Regions from separate parts of the Streptomyces sp. 840.1 genome, predicted to be linked through region 1. Evidence: riboswitches for the same ligand, from Rfam matches in the RefSeq annotation. Region 1 holds a riboswitch; each other region holds the start of a gene.

Evidence for each region. Region 1 has a riboswitch for thiamine pyrophosphate ahead of EDD93_RS35265 (cytosine permease). Riboswitches for the same ligand answer to the same signal wherever they lie in the genome.
Region 2: it holds a riboswitch for thiamine pyrophosphate, as region 1 does, so the genes downstream of both, thiC (phosphomethylpyrimidine synthase ThiC) here and EDD93_RS35265 (cytosine permease) in region 1, are expected to answer to the same signal.
Region 3: it holds a riboswitch for thiamine pyrophosphate, as region 1 does, so the genes downstream of both, thiO (glycine oxidase ThiO) here and EDD93_RS35265 (cytosine permease) in region 1, are expected to answer to the same signal.
Region 4: it holds a riboswitch for thiamine pyrophosphate, as region 1 does, so the genes downstream of both, EDD93_RS00395 (thiamine ABC transporter substrate binding subunit) here and EDD93_RS35265 (cytosine permease) in region 1, are expected to answer to the same signal.

The regions. Positions count from the first base shown of each region.
Region 1 is NZ_RJUU01000003.1:627,879-632,205, forward strand. Features, by position in the region: gene EDD93_RS35255 (ROK family transcriptional regulator) at 1-829, shown strand, start outside; gene EDD93_RS35260 (formylglycine-generating enzyme family protein) at 826-1,803, shown strand; TPP riboswitch at 1,836-1,930, shown strand; gene EDD93_RS35265 (cytosine permease) at 1,921-3,321, shown strand; gene EDD93_RS35270 (LysR family transcriptional regulator) at 3,396-4,304, opposite strand.
Region 2 is NZ_RJUU01000001.1:2,206,159-2,210,485, forward strand. Features, by position in the region: gene thiC (phosphomethylpyrimidine synthase ThiC) at 66-1,859, opposite strand; TPP riboswitch at 1,852-1,985, opposite strand; gene EDD93_RS10090 (YibE/F family protein) at 2,056-3,390, shown strand; gene EDD93_RS10095 (SsgA family sporulation/cell division regulator) at 3,473-3,910, opposite strand; gene EDD93_RS10100 (helix-turn-helix domain-containing protein) at 4,012-4,327, opposite strand, start outside.
Region 3 is NZ_RJUU01000001.1:4,520,834-4,525,160, forward strand. Features, by position in the region: gene EDD93_RS20680 (thiazole synthase) at 1-709, opposite strand, end outside; gene thiS (sulfur carrier protein ThiS) at 712-930, opposite strand; gene thiO (glycine oxidase ThiO) at 927-2,105, opposite strand; TPP riboswitch at 2,103-2,215, opposite strand; gene EDD93_RS20695 (NAD(P)/FAD-dependent oxidoreductase) at 2,409-3,593, shown strand; gene EDD93_RS20700 (Rv2175c family DNA-binding protein) at 3,676-4,041, shown strand; gene thiE (thiamine phosphate synthase) at 4,159-4,327, shown strand, end outside.
Region 4 is NZ_RJUU01000001.1:98,963-103,289, reverse strand. Features, by position in the region: gene EDD93_RS00410 (phosphatidate cytidylyltransferase) at 1-586, shown strand, start outside; gene EDD93_RS00405 (hypothetical protein) at 660-1,187, opposite strand; gene rlmN (23S rRNA (adenine(2503)-C(2))-methyltransferase RlmN) at 1,326-2,432, shown strand; TPP riboswitch at 2,474-2,590, shown strand; gene EDD93_RS00395 (thiamine ABC transporter substrate binding subunit) at 2,673-3,776, shown strand; gene EDD93_RS00390 (iron ABC transporter permease) at 3,863-4,327, shown strand, end outside.

The sequences.
Region 1 (4,327 bases):
GGCGATCCGCGGCGTCGAGGAGCTGGTACGGCGCGAGAACATCAGCCTGGCCCCGGTCGAGGGCATCGGCCTCGGCCTCCCCGGCTTCGTACAGAACCCGGCCTCCGGCGACCCGCGCACGATGACGCCGTTCGCCGGCCACGTCGCCGCCGAACTGGGCAGGCACTTCGACGCCCCCGTGCTCACGGACAACAACTCCCGGCTCGCCGCACTCGCCGAGGTGACCTGGGGCGCCGCCCGAGGCTTCGACAACGCTGTCTATCTGCGCTGGTCGGAAGGGGTCGGTGGCGGACTCGTCGTCAACGGCTCGCTCGTGCACGGCGCCCACGGCGCGGCCGGCGAGATCGGCCACACCAGCTGCGACCCCGAGGGAAAGCCCTGCCACTGCGGCGGCCGCGGCTGCCTGGAGGGGCTCATCTCCGTCCCCGCGATGCTCACCGCCTGCGCCGATCGCGGGGTCACCGCGCACGACGCCGCAGAGCTGGTCGAGCTCGCCGCCGGGGGCCAGGCGGACGCCGCCGACGTGATCCGGACCGCGGCCCTCGTCGCCGGCCGGGTGCTCGCCGCCCTCGCCGCGCAGGTGGACCCCGAGTGCATCGTCGTCTACGGCGAACCGGCGGCCCTGGACGGTCTCGTCCTCGCCCCCATCCGGCAACAGCTCGCCGCGCTCTCCCTGCCGTCCGCCCCCCGCACCATCGAGGTGCGCGGCTCGACCCTCGGCGGTGAGGCCGCCGCGCTCGGCGGGGTCGCCCTGCTGCTGCGCACCACCGGCCAGGACCTGGCGGAGCTGCTCGACCGCCCGGCTCCCGGCGCCGGGAGCGCCCGGTGAGCGCCTGCTGCGGGCCCGCCCGCGAGGGCGGCCAGGCCGTGACCACCGCTCCCCCGGCGGAATTCGCCGTCCCCGTGCGCGGCCGGGCCGAGCTGCTGCGCGGCATGGTCGCCGTACCGGGAGGACCGTTCCTGATGGGCGGCGAGGACGAGGACGCGTTCCCGGACGACGGCGAGGGACCGGTGCGGGAGGTCACGACCGGGCCGTTCCACATCGACGCGGCCTGCGTCAGCAACGCCCGGTTCGCCGTCTTCGTCAAGGCAACCGGCTACCGCACCGAGGCCGAACTCATCGGCTGGTCCTACGTGTTCGGCGCCTTCGTCCCCCCGTCGGCGCGCCGCGCCGTACTGCCGGGCACGGTGCCCGGCGCCCCCTGGTGGCGGGCGGTGACCGGGGCGCACTGGCGGGCACCCGAGGGGCCCGGCACCTCGATCGGCGACCGCCGGGACCACCCGGTGGTCCACGTGTCGTGGAACGACGCGACGGCCTACGCCCGGTGGGCCGGCAAGCGGCTGCCCACCGAGGCCGAGTGGGAGAAGGCGGCCCGCGGCGGCCTCGTCCGGGCCCGGTTCCCCTGGGGCGACGAGCTGACCCCGAACGGCCGGCACCGCTGCAACATCTGGCAGGGCGACTTCCCGGTACGCAACACCCGCGACGACCGCCACGCGGGCACCGCACCCGTCAAGGCCTACGCGCCCAACGGCTACGGCCTGTACAACACCTCCGGCAACGTGTGGGAGTGGTGCGCCGACCGGTTCAGCGCCGACTGGCACACCGCCGGCCGCCCCGGGACCCGTACCGACCCCGCAGGACCGCCGCACGGCGAGAACCGGGTACTGCGCGGCGGCTCGCACCTGTGCCACCGCTCCTACTGCAACCGCTACCGGGTCGCCGCCCGCACCTCGAACAGCCCGGACAGCACGACCGGCCACGGCGGCTTCCGCTGCGCGCTCACCGTCCGGCCCCCCGCATAGCGGCCGGCACACATCCGGCTATCCTGGCCGCCGCACCGGACACGGGGTGCCCCTCGCAGGGGCTGAGAACACACCCGTCGAACCTGAACCAGTTAGCACTGGCGGAGGGATGTCTTCATGTCATTGCCGTATGCCCAGGACGAGCGCGCCGCCACGGACCGGCGGCCCGCGTTCGACGGGCGGATGCCCACCGCCCCGGGCGATCTGCGCGTCGAGGCGCACGGGATAGCCCCCGTCCCCGAGGACCGCCGCTACGGCGGGCCGGGCCGGCTGTTCACCGTCTGGTTCGCCCCCAACCTGACCATGACCGGGGTCTTCACCGGCACCGTCGGCATCGCGCTCGGCCTGGACTTCGCGACCGCGCTCACCGCCGTCGTGCTCGGCACGCTCGTGGGCGCCGTGCCCACCGCGTATCTGGGCACCTGGGGCAGCCAGACCGGGGCCGGGCAACTTCCGCTCGCCCGGCTGGCGTTCGGGCGCGGCGTGGTGCTGCCGGGCACGCTCCAGTGGCTGTCGTCCATCGCCTGGGACGCGCTGATCGGGCTGTTCGGCGGGGAGGCGCTGGCCCAGTTGTGCGGCTGGCCCTTCTGGCTGGGGGTGCTGGTCATGATGGCCGCCCAGGGCGCGCTCGGCGTGCTGGGGTACGAGGTGATCCACCGGCTCCAGACCGTGATGACCTTCGTCCTCGCCGCCGCGTTCGCGGTGCTCGCCACCAAGCTCCTGCACGGGGTCCACCCCGCCGCGACCGGCACCGCGCACGGCGCCGACCGGGCCGGTGCGTTCGTCCTGACGTGCACCATCGCCCTGAGCCTGGCGCTGTCCTGGGCGCCGTACGCCAGCGACTTCAGCCGCTATCTGCCGCGCACCACTTCGCGGCCCCGGATGTTCTGGTGCACGCTGCTCGGTGTCAGCGTCTCGTTCGTGGCGGTCCAGACACTCGGCCTGTGGGGTGCGTCCGTCTTCACCGACCAGACCGCGCACGGCGTCGACGCCCTGCTGGGCGGTGGCGCGCTCGGAGCGTTCGGGCTGCTCGCCATCACGCTCGCCGCGCTGTGCAGCAACGCCATGAACGACTACAGCGGATCGCTGGCGCTGCAGACCATGGGCGTCCGCCTGCCGCGCCCCGTCGCCGCCGCGCTCGCCGCGGCCCTCGGCTTCCCCCTCGTCCTGTGGATGCACGCGGCCGACACCACCGCCCGCTTCCAGAACGTGCTGCTGCTCGTCGGCTACTGGATCCCCGGGTTCGTCGCGATCGTGGCCGTCGACTGGATCGTCCGGGCGAGGGCCCGCGGCGGCTCCCCCGTCGACCTGGCGGCCGAGGGCTCCCGCACTCAGCCGTGGTGGCCGGCGCTCACCGCCTTCGGCGCCGCGTTCGCCGCCGCGGTGCCGTTCATGAACACCAGCCTGTACGCGGGCCCGGTGGCGAAGGCGCTGCACGGGGCGGACCTCGCCTACGGGGTGGCGTTCCTCGCGGCCCTCGCCGTCTACGCCCCGCTGCGGCTGCGCCGCCGCGCCTGACTGCCCCGGGGCGGACCTCGGGCGTCACGTCTTCGCGACCGCGGTCTCGCCGTCCCCGCGCGTTCCGGAACCGCTCAGTCGGGCCGACGGGCCGCCTCACGGCGCAGGACCTGGACAACCTGGGCGAAAGCCGGCGGGTTCGGGCCGGGGAGGCGGGCCAGGACGACCCGCCGGCGTTCGGCGGGCCCACCGCGGACCTCGACCAGGCGCACGCCCGTGGGAACCGCGTCGGCCAGCCCCGGCGGCACGGTGGTGATGCCGCAGCCCGCTGCGACCAGGTGAAGTTTGGTCAGCCAGTCGCGGGCGGTGTGGGTGATGCGGGGCCGCCCAGGCAGACCTGGCCAGACGCCCATCATCGGCTCGGCGGGGTTGGAGGTACTGGCGATCCATTCCTGATCGGCCAGTTCTTCCAGGTCCGCCGTGGCTCGGCTGCCCAGCGCACTGTCGGCCGGTACCGCGAGGAGCAGCTCTGTCTCCAGCAGCGTCTCGCACTCCAGACGGGGAGTCTGATCGTCCAGGGGCCGGTAGGGCGGTCGGACCGACAGGACGGCCAGGTCGACCGTGCGCGCCCGCAGCGCGCGCACCAGCGCCGGAGTGGTGGCCTCGCGTGTCGTGACGCGGATGCCAGGTTGCGTGCGGCGCAGGACGGCGAGCGTGCGCGGCAGAATGAGCGCTCCGGCGCTGGCGAAGGTGCCGAGCCGCACCACACTGCGTTCGGGTGCCGCTCCCTTCAGCTCGCGCTCGGCTGCGGCCAGTGCCTCCAGCGCGACGACCGCGTGCCGCAGCAGGGTCAAGCCCGGCGCGGTGAGGGCGACGCCGCCGGGGCGGCGGTCGAACAGCTTGACCCCGGCGGCGCGTTCGAGGGCGGCGACCTGCCGCGAGACAGCAGACTGGGTATAGCCGAGCCCTGCGGCGGCGGCGGTGAAGCTGCCGCGTTCGGCAATCTCCCTCAGGACCCGCAAGCCGGTCAGTGAGGGCTCCATGACGTTCATGCATACCCACCATG
Region 2 (4,327 bases), on a different contig from region 1:
CGACCGCCCCCCGGCTCCCGACCGGGCCGGACCCGGTCGGGAGCGCGGGACGCGCACCGTGGGCGTCAGTCCGCCAGCGGCAGGTACACCCGGTTCCCGCTCGCCGCGAACTCCTTGGACTTCTCCAGCATCCCCGCCTCGATCTCCTCGTCCGAGGCCGAGGCGACCAGGTCGGGAGCGAACTGCTCGGTGATGCTCCTGCTGATCTTCATGGAGCAGAACTTCGGACCGCACATCGAGCAGAAGTGCGCCGTCTTCGCCGGCTCGGCCGGCAGCGTCTCGTCATGGAACTCCCGTGCCGTGTCCGGATCGAGCGCCAGGTTGAACTGGTCCTCCCACCGGAACTCGAACCGGGCGTCCGACAGCGCGTCGTCCCACTCCTGCGCCCCCGGGTGCCCCTTGGCGAGGTCCGCCGCATGGGCCGCGATCCGGTAGGTGATCACACCGGTCTTCACGTCATCCCGGTTGGGCAGGCCGAGGTGCTCCTTGGGCGTGACGTAACAGAGCATCGCCGTCCCCCACCAGGCGATCATCGCGGCGCCGATGCCCGAGGTGATGTGGTCGTACGCCGGTGCGACATCGGTGGTCAGCGGGCCGAGCGTGTAGAACGGCGCCTCCTCGCAGATCTCCTGCTGAAGGTCGATGTTCTCCTTGATCTTGTGCATCGGGACGTGCCCGGGGCCCTCGATCATCGTCTGGACGCCGAGCCGCTTGGCGACCGTGTTCAGCTCGCCGAGCGTGCGCAGTTCGGCGAACTGCGCCTCGTCGTTGGCGTCCGCGATCGATCCGGGCCGCAGCCCGTCACCCAGCGAGTACGTCACGTCGTACGAGGCGAGGATCGTGCAGAGCTCCTCGAAGTGCTCGTACAGGAACGACTCCTTGTGGTGTGCGAGGCACCAGGCCGCCATGATCGAGCCGCCCCGGGAGACGATGCCGGTCTTGCGGCGGGCGGTCAGCGGCACGTACGGCAGGCGCACGCCGGCGTGGACCGTCATGTAGTCGACGCCCTGCTCGGCCTGCTCGATCACGGTGTCCTTGTAGATCTCCCAAGTCAGCTCCTCCGCCCTGCCGTCGACCTTCTCGAGGGCCTGGTAGAGGGGCACGGTGCCGATCGGCACGGGGGAGTTGCGAAGTACCCACTCACGGGTGGTGTGGATGTTGCGCCCGGTGGAAAGGTCCATGACCGTGTCGGCGCCCCACTTGGTCGCCCAGGTCATCTTGTCCACCTCCTCCTCGATGGAGGACGTCACCGCGGAGTTGCCGATGTTGGCGTTCACCTTCACCAGGAACCGCTTGCCGATGATCATCGGCTCGATCTCCGGGTGGTTGACGTTGGCCGGCAGCACGGCCCGGCCTGCGGCGATCTCCTCGCGCACCACCTCGGGCGCGACGTTCTCCCGGATCGCCACGTACTCCATCTCCGGGGTGATCTCGCCGCGTCGGGCGTACCCGAGCTGGGTCACCGGGTTCCCGTCCCGGCTGCGCCGCGGCTGGCGCGGGCGGCCGGGGAAGACCGCGTCCAGATTGCGCAGCCCGCCGCGCGGCGAGGTGTGCTTGATCCCGTCGTCCTCGGGACGGGCGGCGCGGCCCGCGTACTCCTCGGTGTCGCCGCGGGCGATGATCCAGTTCTCGCGCAACGGGGCGAGTCCGCGGCGGACATCGGTGTCGACACCAGGATCGGTGTACGGCCCCGACGTGTCGTAGAGCGTCACGTCCTTGCCGTTGCTGAGGTGCACCTGACGGACCGGCACCCGGAGGTCCGGGCGCGAGCCCTGGACGTACCCCTTGTGCCAGCCGATGGACTTCCCGGCCTCGTCGCTCTGATTGGAGGCAGGCATACGTGCGTCCGCTGTGGTCATGAGACCTACTCCCTACGCCGGCATTACCCGGTAACAGGTTCGGCGGTCGGCGCAGCTTGTCCCGTACGGACGTACGGAGATCAGCGCCCTCTCAGCCCGGTGCTCCGAGCTCCCGCGTGTGCAAAGGTGCCACCACGCTAACGCCCTCGCGGGTGTGCTGAACAGTGGGCCTCGCTCGTCTTGCGATGATCGGCCGGTGACGTCCCCCCATATCGTTCCCGAGCAGCCGTCCCATCAGCACGCCCACACGCACTCGCACGGACCCGCCGCTCCCGTGTCCAAGCACCTGCGCAAGGTGATCGCCGCCGTGCTGATCCCGTTCGCGGCCGCGGTCGCCGTCGGTCTCGTCGTGCTCTGGCCCGGTGGTGCGCCGGCGCACGAGCGCACCGGTGTCGGTTTCGACCGGCAGACCCAACAGGCCAAGGTGGTGAACATCGACAAGGTCGACTGCAAGGACGTGAACGCGGCCCAGCTGCCCGTCGACGGCGAGACACCGCCGGCCAAGGACCCGGCCACCGGCGGCGGGGCCGCGGACTGCGAGAAGGCCACGGTCGAGGTCACAAGCGGCGACGACAAGGGGCGCACCTTCATCGAGGTGATCCAGCCCGGCGCACCGCGACAGCTCCGCGAGGGGCAGGAAGTCGTCGTCGCGTACGCCCCCGACGCGCCCCACGACCTCCAGTACTCCGTGACGGACGTGAACCGGAAGTTCCCGATGGCGCTGCTGGCCGGGATCTTCGCAGTCGCGGTGGTCGTCGTGGGCAGACTGCGCGGGGTCATGGCGCTGGTGGCGCTCGCCCTGTCGTTCGGCGTGCTGACCCTGTTCATCCTTCCGGCCATTCTGCAGGGCTCGAATCCGCTGGTCGTGGCAGTGGTCGGGGCGAGCGCCATCATGCTGATCGCCCTCTACATCTGCCACGGGCTGACCGCCCGCACCTCCGTCGCGGTCGTCGGCACCCTGATCTCGCTGCTGCTGATCGGGCTGCTCGGCTCACTCTTCATCGGCTGGGCGAGCCTGAGCGGGAACACCGACGACAGCACGGGCCTCATCCACGGCCTGTATCCGCACATCGACATGAGCGGTCTGCTTCTGGCCGGCGTCATCATCGGTTCCCTCGGGGTGCTCGACGACGTGACGGTCACCCAGACCTCGGCTGTCTGGGAACTGCACCAGGCGGACCCGACCATGAGTGCGAAGCAGCTTTACCGGGCAGGTATCAGAATCGGAAGGGATCACATCGCCTCGGTGGTCAACACCCTGGTGCTCGCCTATGCGGGCGCCGCGCTTCCGCTGCTGCTGTTGTTCTCGATCGCCCAGAGCAGCGTGGGCACGGTGGCCAACAGCGAGCTGGTGGCGGAGGAGATCGTTCGGACACTGGTCGGCTCGATCGGGCTGGTCGCCTCGGTGCCGGTGACCACCGCGCTCGCGGCGCTGGTCGTCTCCGCAGACCGTACGGGGGTCGGCGCGGAAGCCGGAGCTTCGGCACCCGTACGGAGTGGCAGAGGACGCCGGCGACGGGCGAAGGCCTGAACAGGTGCACACGGAGAGTGATTCACCCGTTCGGCAGGTGTGGTGTTCGACCGGCACCCGGGGCCGGAAGGGCGGTTCCCCGTCAGCCGGCGTTCTGCTCCTCGGCCAGAATTCGCCCCAATGCCTCTTCCAGATTGCCCTCGAAGTCACCCAGCGTGCACTCCTGGCCGAGCGGGACGAGCTTGTCCGTCCGGTCGAGAAAGGCCACAAGAGGTGCTGTGCCCGCCCTGAAGAGGGCACGATCCGCCCCCACCTGGAGCCGGATGTGGACGTCGCACAGCCCTTCGGGCTCGGTCGGCCCGATGTGTACGTCGCCGTCGCCACTGGGGCTGTTCAGGCCATCGAGCAGCAGCTCACGGCCAAAAGCCCAGGTGACGGGGGCATCGCCGGGGAGATGGAAGGTCATCCGGATCGCGTACGGATCGCACACTTCGTACCGGAGCTCCACCGGGATACGGAATGAGAGCTCCTCGGAGACGAGGAAGCTCATCATGACCTCAGCTTGAACCGACTCGCGCATCGTTCAACCCCGCAGTAGATGAATCTGGCCAGGAATGATCCCCCATGGCCCTATTGACGCCATCGTGGTGCACGCGATAGCAGATCACAAGGAGTGATTTTTCAGATACTGATAGAGAACACGAACGAACGCAAGAGGCTGGCCACTTCGCCACGTAGTCGTTCGACTGCGGGGAGCAATCGTTCTTCCTGATCCAGGGGTACCGAAATGGCCATCGCCGCTGCCGTGAAGCCGGCCGCGATCGGGATGGCCGCGCAGACCGTCCCGAGGGCGTACTCCTGCCGCTCGATGACGGGTTCCATTCGCTCCAGCGACCGCAGCCGTTCAAGGAGCTCCGGACGGTCGCGTACGGAGTACCGGGTCAGCGGACGGACCGGATGGCGGTCGAGGTGGTCCTCGAGGGCCTTCTCGTCGAGC
Region 3 (4,327 bases), on a different contig from region 1:
CGGCGCGGTATGCGAGGCGCCCGCCCGCCACCGCGTGCCGCATCGCGGCGGCCATCAGCTCGGGCTCCTGGGCCCGGGTCACCGCCGAGGCGAGCATCACAGCCGCGCACCCGAGCTCCATGGCGAACGCCGCGTCCGAAGCCGTCCCGGCGCCCGCGTCCAGGATCACCGGGACCCGGGCCCGCTCGGTGATCAGCTGGAAGTTGTGCGGGTTGCGGATGCCGAGCCCCGAACCGATGGGGGAGCCGAGCGGCATGACCGCCGCGCACCCCACGTCCTCCAGTTTCCGGGCCAGCACCGGGTCGTCGTTGGTGTACGGCAGCACGGTGAAACCGTCGTCCACCAGGATCTCCGCGGCGTCCAGCAGCTCGACCGGGTCGGGCAGCAGGGTGCGCTCGTCGGCCACCACCTCCAGCTTGATCCAGTCGGTGCCGAGCGCCTCGCGGGCCAGGCGGGCGGTGAGCACGGCCTCGCCCGCCGTGAAGCAGCCCGCGGTGTTCGGCAGGACGCGGATGGAGAGTTTCTCCAGCACCGAGAGCACGGAGCCCCGCACGGTCGGGTCCAGGCGGCGCATCGCGACGGTGGTCAGCTCGGTGCCGGAGGCGGTCAGCGAGCGCTCCAGCACGTCGAGGCTGGGTGCCCCGCCCGTCCCCATGATCAGCCGGGAGCCGAAGACGGTGTCCCCGAGGGTGAAGAGGTCGTCGGACACGGTCAGCCTCCCTGGACAGCGGTCAGGACCTCGACCCGGTCGCCGTCGGTGAGCGTCGCGGCGGACCACTGCCCGCGCGGCACGACGGTCTCGTTCAGCGCCGCAGCGACCCCCGACGTCGCTGAGGTCAGGGTCGCGACGAGGGCGTCCAGGGTGGTGCCCCCGGCGACGGTGACGGCCTCGCCGTTCACGGAGACGGCCAGGGAAGTGGGCGCGGTCATGCGTGCTGCTCCTGTCGGACGGGGGCGGCGGCCGGGAAGCGGCCGGGGGAGAAGGGGCGGGCCACCTCGGGCAGCTCGCCGTCGGCCAGCAGCTGCGCCATGGCGTCACCGGTGACCGGGGTGAGGAGCACCCCGTTGCGGTGGTGGCCGGTGGCGAGGTGGAGGCCGGGCAGCGCGGTGCGGCCGAGCAGCGGGGCGTTGTCGGGGGAGGCGGGGCGCAGACCGGCCCGGGTCTCGGTGAGCGGCAGTTCGGTGATGCCGGGCACCAGCTCGTGGGCGTCGCGCAGCAGCTCGTAGACCCCGCCGGCGGTCACGGTGGTGTCCCAGCCCATCTCCTCGCTGGTGGCGCCGACCACCAGCTCGCCGTTCTCGCGCGGTACGAGATAGACGTGGCTGCCGCGCACCACGGCCCGCACGGTGCGGCTGAGGAAGGGGGCGTACGCGGTGGGTACGGTCAGCCGCAGCACCTGGCCCTTGACCGGGCGGACCGGCGGCAGGACCTGATCGGGCACGCCCGCGAGCCGGCCGCTGAAGCTGCCGGCGGCGAGCACGACCTGATCGGCGGCCGGCTCCGAACCGTCGGTGAGCACGGCCCCGGTCGCCCGGTCGCGCACCACGCGGAGCCGTTCGGCCCGCTGCCGGTGGAAGACGACCCCGGCCCGCTCGCACGCCGTCAGCAGCGCGGCGGCCAGCCGGCGCGGGTCGACCTGGTGGTCGCCGTCGACCCGGAGGCCGCCGCGTACGCCGGGCGCGAGCATCGGTTCCAGACGCCGGCACTCGCGGCCGGTCAGCCACTCCGACTCCAGCCCGGAGCGGCGCTGCAGCTCGTGCAGCTCCCGCAGATGGGCGCGGTCGTCGGTGTCCAGCGCGACGGCCAGGGTGCCGCAGGCGCGGAAGCCGATGTCCTGCCCGCTCGTCGCCTCCAGCTCGGCCGCGAACGCCGGGTAGCGCGCCGCGGAGGCGACGTTGAGCCCCAGCAGCATCTCCTCGCCGTAGTGCAGTTCGGTGACGGCGGCCAGCATCCCGGCCGCGACCCGGGCGGCCCCGCCGCCGGGGCCGGGATCGACGACGGCGGTCGACAGACCGCGCTGCGCGGCCCGCCAGGCGGTCACCAGGCCGATGATCCCGCCCCCGATGACCAGGACGTCGGACCCGCTCGCGCGGTGGACAGGCATGGGCATCCAGCCCCTCCCTTCGCCGGCATGACCCGGATCAGGTTCGTACGGTCGGAGGCCGCCCAGCCTCCCTCTCAGCCCGGTGCGTCCGGGCTCCCGCGAGTCTTTTACGTGGGCCACCCTAGACCCCGCCCCCCGTACCGGGTAAAGCAGGAGGGCGGCGGTACGGGGACCGCGAGGGACCCCTTTCCTGACGGACCGTCAGTTGATTAAGGTGGTCGGGTGAACGAGCAGCAGCGGGCGGAGCGACCGGAGCGGCAGTCGGAGCGGGCCGGGCGGCGGGTGGTCGTCGTCGGTGCGGGCATGGCGGGCGTGCAGACGGCGGTGGCCCTGCGGGAGCAGGGCTTCACCGGCGCGCTCACCCTCATCGGCGCCGAACCCCACCAGCCCTACGACCGCCCACCGCTCTCCAAGGCGGTACTGCTCGGCAAGGCCGAGGAATCCGCCTTCGACATCGACTTCGAGACACTCGGCATCGAGCTCCGGCTGGGCGTCGAGGTCGCGGGCCTGCGTGCCGCCGACCACGAACTGGACACCTCCCAGGGGCCCGTCCCCTACGACGTCCTGGTCGTCGCCACCGGCGCGGAACCCGTCGTGCTGCCCGGCTCCGGGGGCGTGCCCGGCGTCCATCTGCTGCGCACCCTGGACGACGCGGCGCGGCTGCGGCCCGTCCTGGAGGCGCGGCACGCCGTCGTGGTCGTCGGCGCGGGCTGGATCGGCGCCGAGTTCGCCACCGCGGCCCGCGCCGCGGGCTGCGAGGTCACCGTCGTCGAGGCCGCGGCCCGGCCCCTCGCGGGCGCCCTGCCCGCCGAGGTCGCCGCACCGATGGCCGCCTGGTACGCGGAGAGCGGCGCCGAACTCCTCACCGGGGCGCGGGTGGCCCGCGTCGAGCCCGGCCGGGTGGTCCTGGCGGACGGCCGCACCCTGCCGGCCGACGCCGTCGTCGTGGGGATCGGCGCACGGCCCGCCACCGGCTGGCTGGCCGGCTCCGGTGTCCAGCTCGGGCCCGACGGGTCGGTGACCGCCGACGCGGCGCTGCGCACCTCGCTGCCCGACGTGTACGCCGTGGGCGACTGCGCCTCCTTCCCCTCCGCGCGCTACGGGGCGCGGCTGCTGGTCCACCACTGGGACAACGCGCTGCAGGGCCCGCGGACCGCGGCCGCCCACATCATCGGGGCCGCGGGCGAGGGCGGGGAGGAGCCGCCCGCCTACGACCCCGTGCCTTATTTCTGGTCCGAGCAGTTCGGCCGGTTCGTGCAGTACGCGGGCCACCACGACGGAGCGGACACCCTGCTGTGGCGAGGCGATCCGGCCGGCCCCGCCTGGTCGGTGTGCTGGCTGCGCGACGGTGTGCTGGTCGCGGTGCTCTCCGTCGGCAGGCCGCGCGATCTGATCCAGGGGCGCAAGCTCATCGAGGCCGGCACGCGGCTCGACCCGGAGCGGGCCGGTGACGCCGCCGTGCCGCTGAAGTCGGCGGTATCCCGGTAGCCGGGCCTCCGGCGGGGGGCGCGGGGCCCTGAAGGGCGGAGTCCGGGTGTCGGCTGTCAGTCCGGGATGGCAGGCTTGTCCCGTGACCGAGATTGACGCAAAGATCGATGCTCTCGTCCCTGCCTGGCTCCACCTTCCCGATATCGCCGAAATGTTCGATATCCAGGTGACGCGTGTGCGGCAGCTGGTCAAGGAGGGCCAGCTCATCGCCGTACGACGTGGTGAGAACCGGGCGCTCCAGGTGCCTGCCGCCTTCATCGACGGCGACAAGGTGGTCAAGGGCCTTTCGGGGACCCTGACGCTCCTGAGGGACGACGGCTACTCCGACGAGGAGATGCTGGAATGGCTCTTCACCCCCGACCCGAGCCTGCCGGGTACGCCCGCGCAGGCGCTGAGTGAGAATCGCGGCACGGAGGTGAAGCGCCGCGCCCAGGCGCTCGCCGTCTGACCGACAGCCGTACCGGGGGTGCGGGCCGCACGGCGCGGCCCGCACCCCTCCGCAGCGCCGCCTGCCGACTCCGCACCGCCTACCGAACGTCATCGTTTTCCCGGGGGGAACCGCACCATGTCCACGCCTCGCGCGCAGCTGTCCGACGCCCGGCTCTACCTGTGCACGGACGCCCGCAGGCGTCAGGGAGACCTCCCCGAGTTCCTCGACGCGGTCCTCTCCGGCGGGGTGGACATCGTCCAGCTCCGCGACAAGGGCATGGAGGCGGCCGAGGAGCTCGACCACC
Region 4 (4,327 bases), on a different contig from region 1:
GCGAGGCGCCGAGGGCGCCTGGGCCGCCATGGCGCTGACCGCCCTCGCGGTGCTCGTCTGGCGGATGACCGAACCGCCGGAGGGCTACCTCAAGGACGTCACGGCCGGCGTCTTCGCCGCGTTCTACGTACCGTTCCTGGCCACCTTCGTCGCCATGCTCCTGACGGCGGACGACGGACCGATGCGGGTGCTGACCTTCCTGCTGCTGACCGTGGTCAGCGACACCGGCGCGTACGCCGTCGGCTGGCGGTTCGGCAAGCACAAGCTCGCCCCCCGGATCAGCCCCGGAAAGACCCGCGAGGGCCTCTTCGGTGCCGTGAGCTTCGCGATGGTGGCCGGCGCGCTGTGCATGCAGTTCCTGATCGACGACGGCTCCTGGTGGCAGGGCCTGCTGCTCGGCCTCGCGGTCGCCGCCAGCGCCACCCTGGGTGACCTCGGCGAGTCCATGATCAAGCGGGACCTCGGGATCAAGGACATGGGCACGCTGCTCCCCGGACACGGCGGAATCATGGACCGGCTGGACTCCCTGCTGCCGACCGCGCCGGTGGTCTGGCTGCTGATGGTGATCTTCGTCGGCTCCGGCTGAGCGGTCGTACGCGTCGCCACGGATGAGGGCCCACCGTCTCCGGACGGTGGGCCCTCACCCGTTTCCGGTGACGTCAGACACGGTCCCGCAGGGCCGAGCGCATGTGGTGAAGGAGCCCCATCGTCCGCTTGTGCATCCACAGGACCCCGCAACAGAACGCGATCACGCCCACGGCGAAGACCACGGGGAAGGCCAGTGAGCCGGTGGTGGCCCCGAGGACCAGCATGCCCACCGCGATCAGGCCCATCAGGCCCAGCCAGTAGGGCAGCCACCGGCTGCCCCGCTCCATCTTCCCGAGCTGGTCCTCGACCAGCCGCCCCATGAGCGCCCGCTCCTCCGGGTCCTCGGGCACCTCGCGGTGCCGGATCCTGCGGCTGAGGTCGTCGACCGTGCCGGGCCGCGCGCCGGTCGCCCGGCTGGTCCTGCGGCGCTGGTACGCCACGACCCCGATGATCACGGCGGTGTAGAGCAGGCTCTGGACCGCCCATAAGGCCGGATGATCGTCCCGGCGGAACACGGCTCCGAAGCCCAGTCCCAGCACGAAGAGCACCAGGGCCTGTGCGGGCAGGCTGTGACTGAACCAGCGCTTCACGGTGTGCACGACTGATACCTCCTGCGTGGTCGGCGGGCCGTCCCTCTTCCTCCGGATACCCCGTCCGGCCCCGCTCAGCGCTGCTCCGCCGGGCCCCGTCGGCGGGGGGCGGGGGCACCGCCGCGGGTCTGCGACACTGGAAGAACCATGCCTAAGCCCGGAGAACTCACTTTCGTCGCGCCCCGCGGAGCCAAGAAGCCGCCGCGGCACCTCGCTGACCTCACGCCCGCCGAGCGCAAGGAAGCCGTCGCCGCGACCGGCGAGAAGCCCTTCCGCGCCCAGCAGCTCTCGCAGCACTACTTCGCGCGGTACGCGCACGACCCGTCGGAGTGGACCAACATCCCGGCCGGGTCGCGGGACAAGCTCGCGGAGGCGCTGTTCCCCGAGCTGATGTCCGTGGTCCGCCACATCAGCTGCGACGACGACACCACCCGCAAGACGCTGTGGAAGCTGCACGACGGGACGCTCGTCGAGTCCGTCCTGATGCGCTACCCCGAGCGCGTCACGATGTGCATCTCCTCGCAGGCCGGCTGCGGGATGAACTGCCCGTTCTGCGCCACCGGACAGGCCGGTCTCGACCGCAACCTCTCCACCGCGGAGATCGTCCACCAGATCGTGGACGGCATGCGGGCGCTGCGCGACGGCGAGGTCCCCGGGGGTCCGGCGCGGCTCTCCAACATCGTCTTCATGGGCATGGGCGAGCCGCTCGCCAACTACAACCGGGTGGTCGGCTCCATCCGCCGGCTGACCGACCCCGAGCCCGACGGGCTGGGGCTGTCGCAGCGCGGGATCACCGTCTCGACCGTCGGCCTGGTGCCGGCGATGCTGCGCTTCGCGGACGAGGGCTTCAAGTGCCGTCTCGCCGTCTCGCTGCACGCCCCGGACGACGAGCTGCGCGACACCCTCGTCCCCGTGAACACCCGGTGGAAGGTGCGCGAGGTGCTGGACGCGGCCTGGGAGTACGCGGAGAAGTCCGGTCGCCGCATCTCCATCGAGTACGCGCTGATCCGTGACATCAACGACCAGGCCTGGCGCGGTGACCGGCTCGGCCGGCTCCTCAAGGGCAAGCGGGTCCACGTCAACCTGATCCCGCTGAACCCGACGCCGGGCTCGAAGTGGACCGCCTCGCGGCCCGAGGACGAGAAGGCGTTCGTCGAGGCCATCGCCGCCCACGGGGTGCCGGTGACCGTGCGGGACACCCGCGGCCAGGAGATCGACGGAGCCTGCGGGCAGCTCGCGGCGTCCGAGCGCTGAGGCCGGAACCAGCCGTGTAGCCTGGGCGTGAATTCAACTTCATATTCCGACAGGGGAGCGCCACAGCGCTGAGAGTGCGGCACCGAGGACAGGTTGGCCGCAGACCCTCTGAACCTCGCCCGGGTCATTCCGGGTAGGAAGTTCGGACCTTACTCAAGCTGTTGCGCCCTGCCCGCTTCCGGTTCTCCGCCGGCGCGGGCAGGGCCGCGTCTCTTCCTGGTCACCCCCAGGAGGAATCACATGAGCACCACCAAGAAGCTCGCGGTGACCGCCGTCGCCGCGGCGATCGGCGCGACCGCGCTCGCCGGCTGCGGGAGCTCCGACGACTCGGGGTCCGGTTCCGGCGGCACCAAGGGCTCCGGCTCCAAGACCGTCACGCTCGTCAGCCACGACTCCTTCAACGCGTCCAAGGGCGTGCTGAAGGAGTTCACCCGGGAGACCGGCTACACGGTCAAGGTGCTGAAGAGCGGTGACGCCGGCGCCGCCCTCAACCAGGAGATCCTGACCAAGGGCTCACCGCGCGGCGACGTGTTCTTCGGCGTCGACAACACCCTGCTGTCCCGCGCACTCGACAACGGCCTCTTCACGCCGTACGCCGCCAAGGGCCTCGGCCAGGTCGCGTCCGACGTCCAGCTGGACGCCGCGAAGCACCGGGTCACCCCGGTCGACACCGGCGACATCTGCGTCAACTACGACAAGAAGTACTTCGCGGACAAGAAGCTCGCACCGCCGAAGTCCTTCGACGACCTGGCGAAGCCCGCGTACAAGAACCTCCTCGTCACCGAGAACGCCGCGACCTCGTCGCCCGGCCTCGGCTTCCTCCTCGGCAGCATCGCCACCTACGGCCAGGACGGCTACCAGGACTACTGGAAGAAGCTGAAGGACAACGGCGTCAAGGTCGTCGACGGCTGGGAGCAGGCGTACAACGAGGCGTTCTCCGGCTCGGCCGGCGGCAAGAAGGCCAAGGCCGACCGGCCGCTCGTCGTCAGCTACGCCTCCAGCCCGCCCGTCGAGGTGCTGTACGCGGACCCGCAGCCCAAGACCGCCCCGACCGGGGTCGCCACCGCGACGTGCTTCCGGCAGATCGAGTTCGCCGGTCTGCTCGACGGCGCGAAGAACGAGGCGGGCGGCAAGGCCCTGCTGGACTTCCTGATCAGCAAGAAGTTCCAGGAGGACATGCCGCTCAACATGTTCGTCAGCCCGGTCACCAAGGGCGCGAAGGTGCCGGAACTCTTCACCAGGTTCGGGACCACCGCGGACAAGCCGGCGACCGTCGCCCCCGACACGATCGCCAAGAACCGTGAGCAGTGGGTCCAGTCATGGTCCTCGCTCGTAGTGAAGTAGCGAAGCCTCCCGTACGCGGACCGGGCGCGCGCGGGAAGGCCGCGCGCACCCGGTCGCGGCGCGGGAGCGCGGTGCGGCTCGGTCTGATGGCCGTGCCCGTCGCCTTCTTCGCGGTGTTCTTCGCCTACCCCGTCGTCGCGATCGTGGGACGCGGGCTCAAGGACGGCGGCGTCTGGCAGTTCGGCCGGATCGGCGAGGTGCTGAGCCGGCCGGACATCCGCGAGGTCCTCTGGTTCACGCTCTGGCAGGCGCTCGCCTCGACCGCGCTGACCCTGCTGATCGCCCTGCCGGGCGCCTACGTGTTCGCCCGGTTCGACTTCCCGGGCAAGCAGTTGCTGCGCGCGGTCGTCACGGTGCCGTTCGTGCTGCCGACCGTCGTCGTGGGCACCGCGTTCCTGGCGTTGCTGGGGCGCGGGGGTTTCCTCGACGACCTGTGGGGCGTCCGGCTCGACACCACGGTGTGGGCGATCCTGCTGGCCCATGTCTTCTTCAACTACGCGGTCGTCGTGCGCACCGTCGGCGGGCTGTGGTCGCAGCTGGACCCCCGGCAG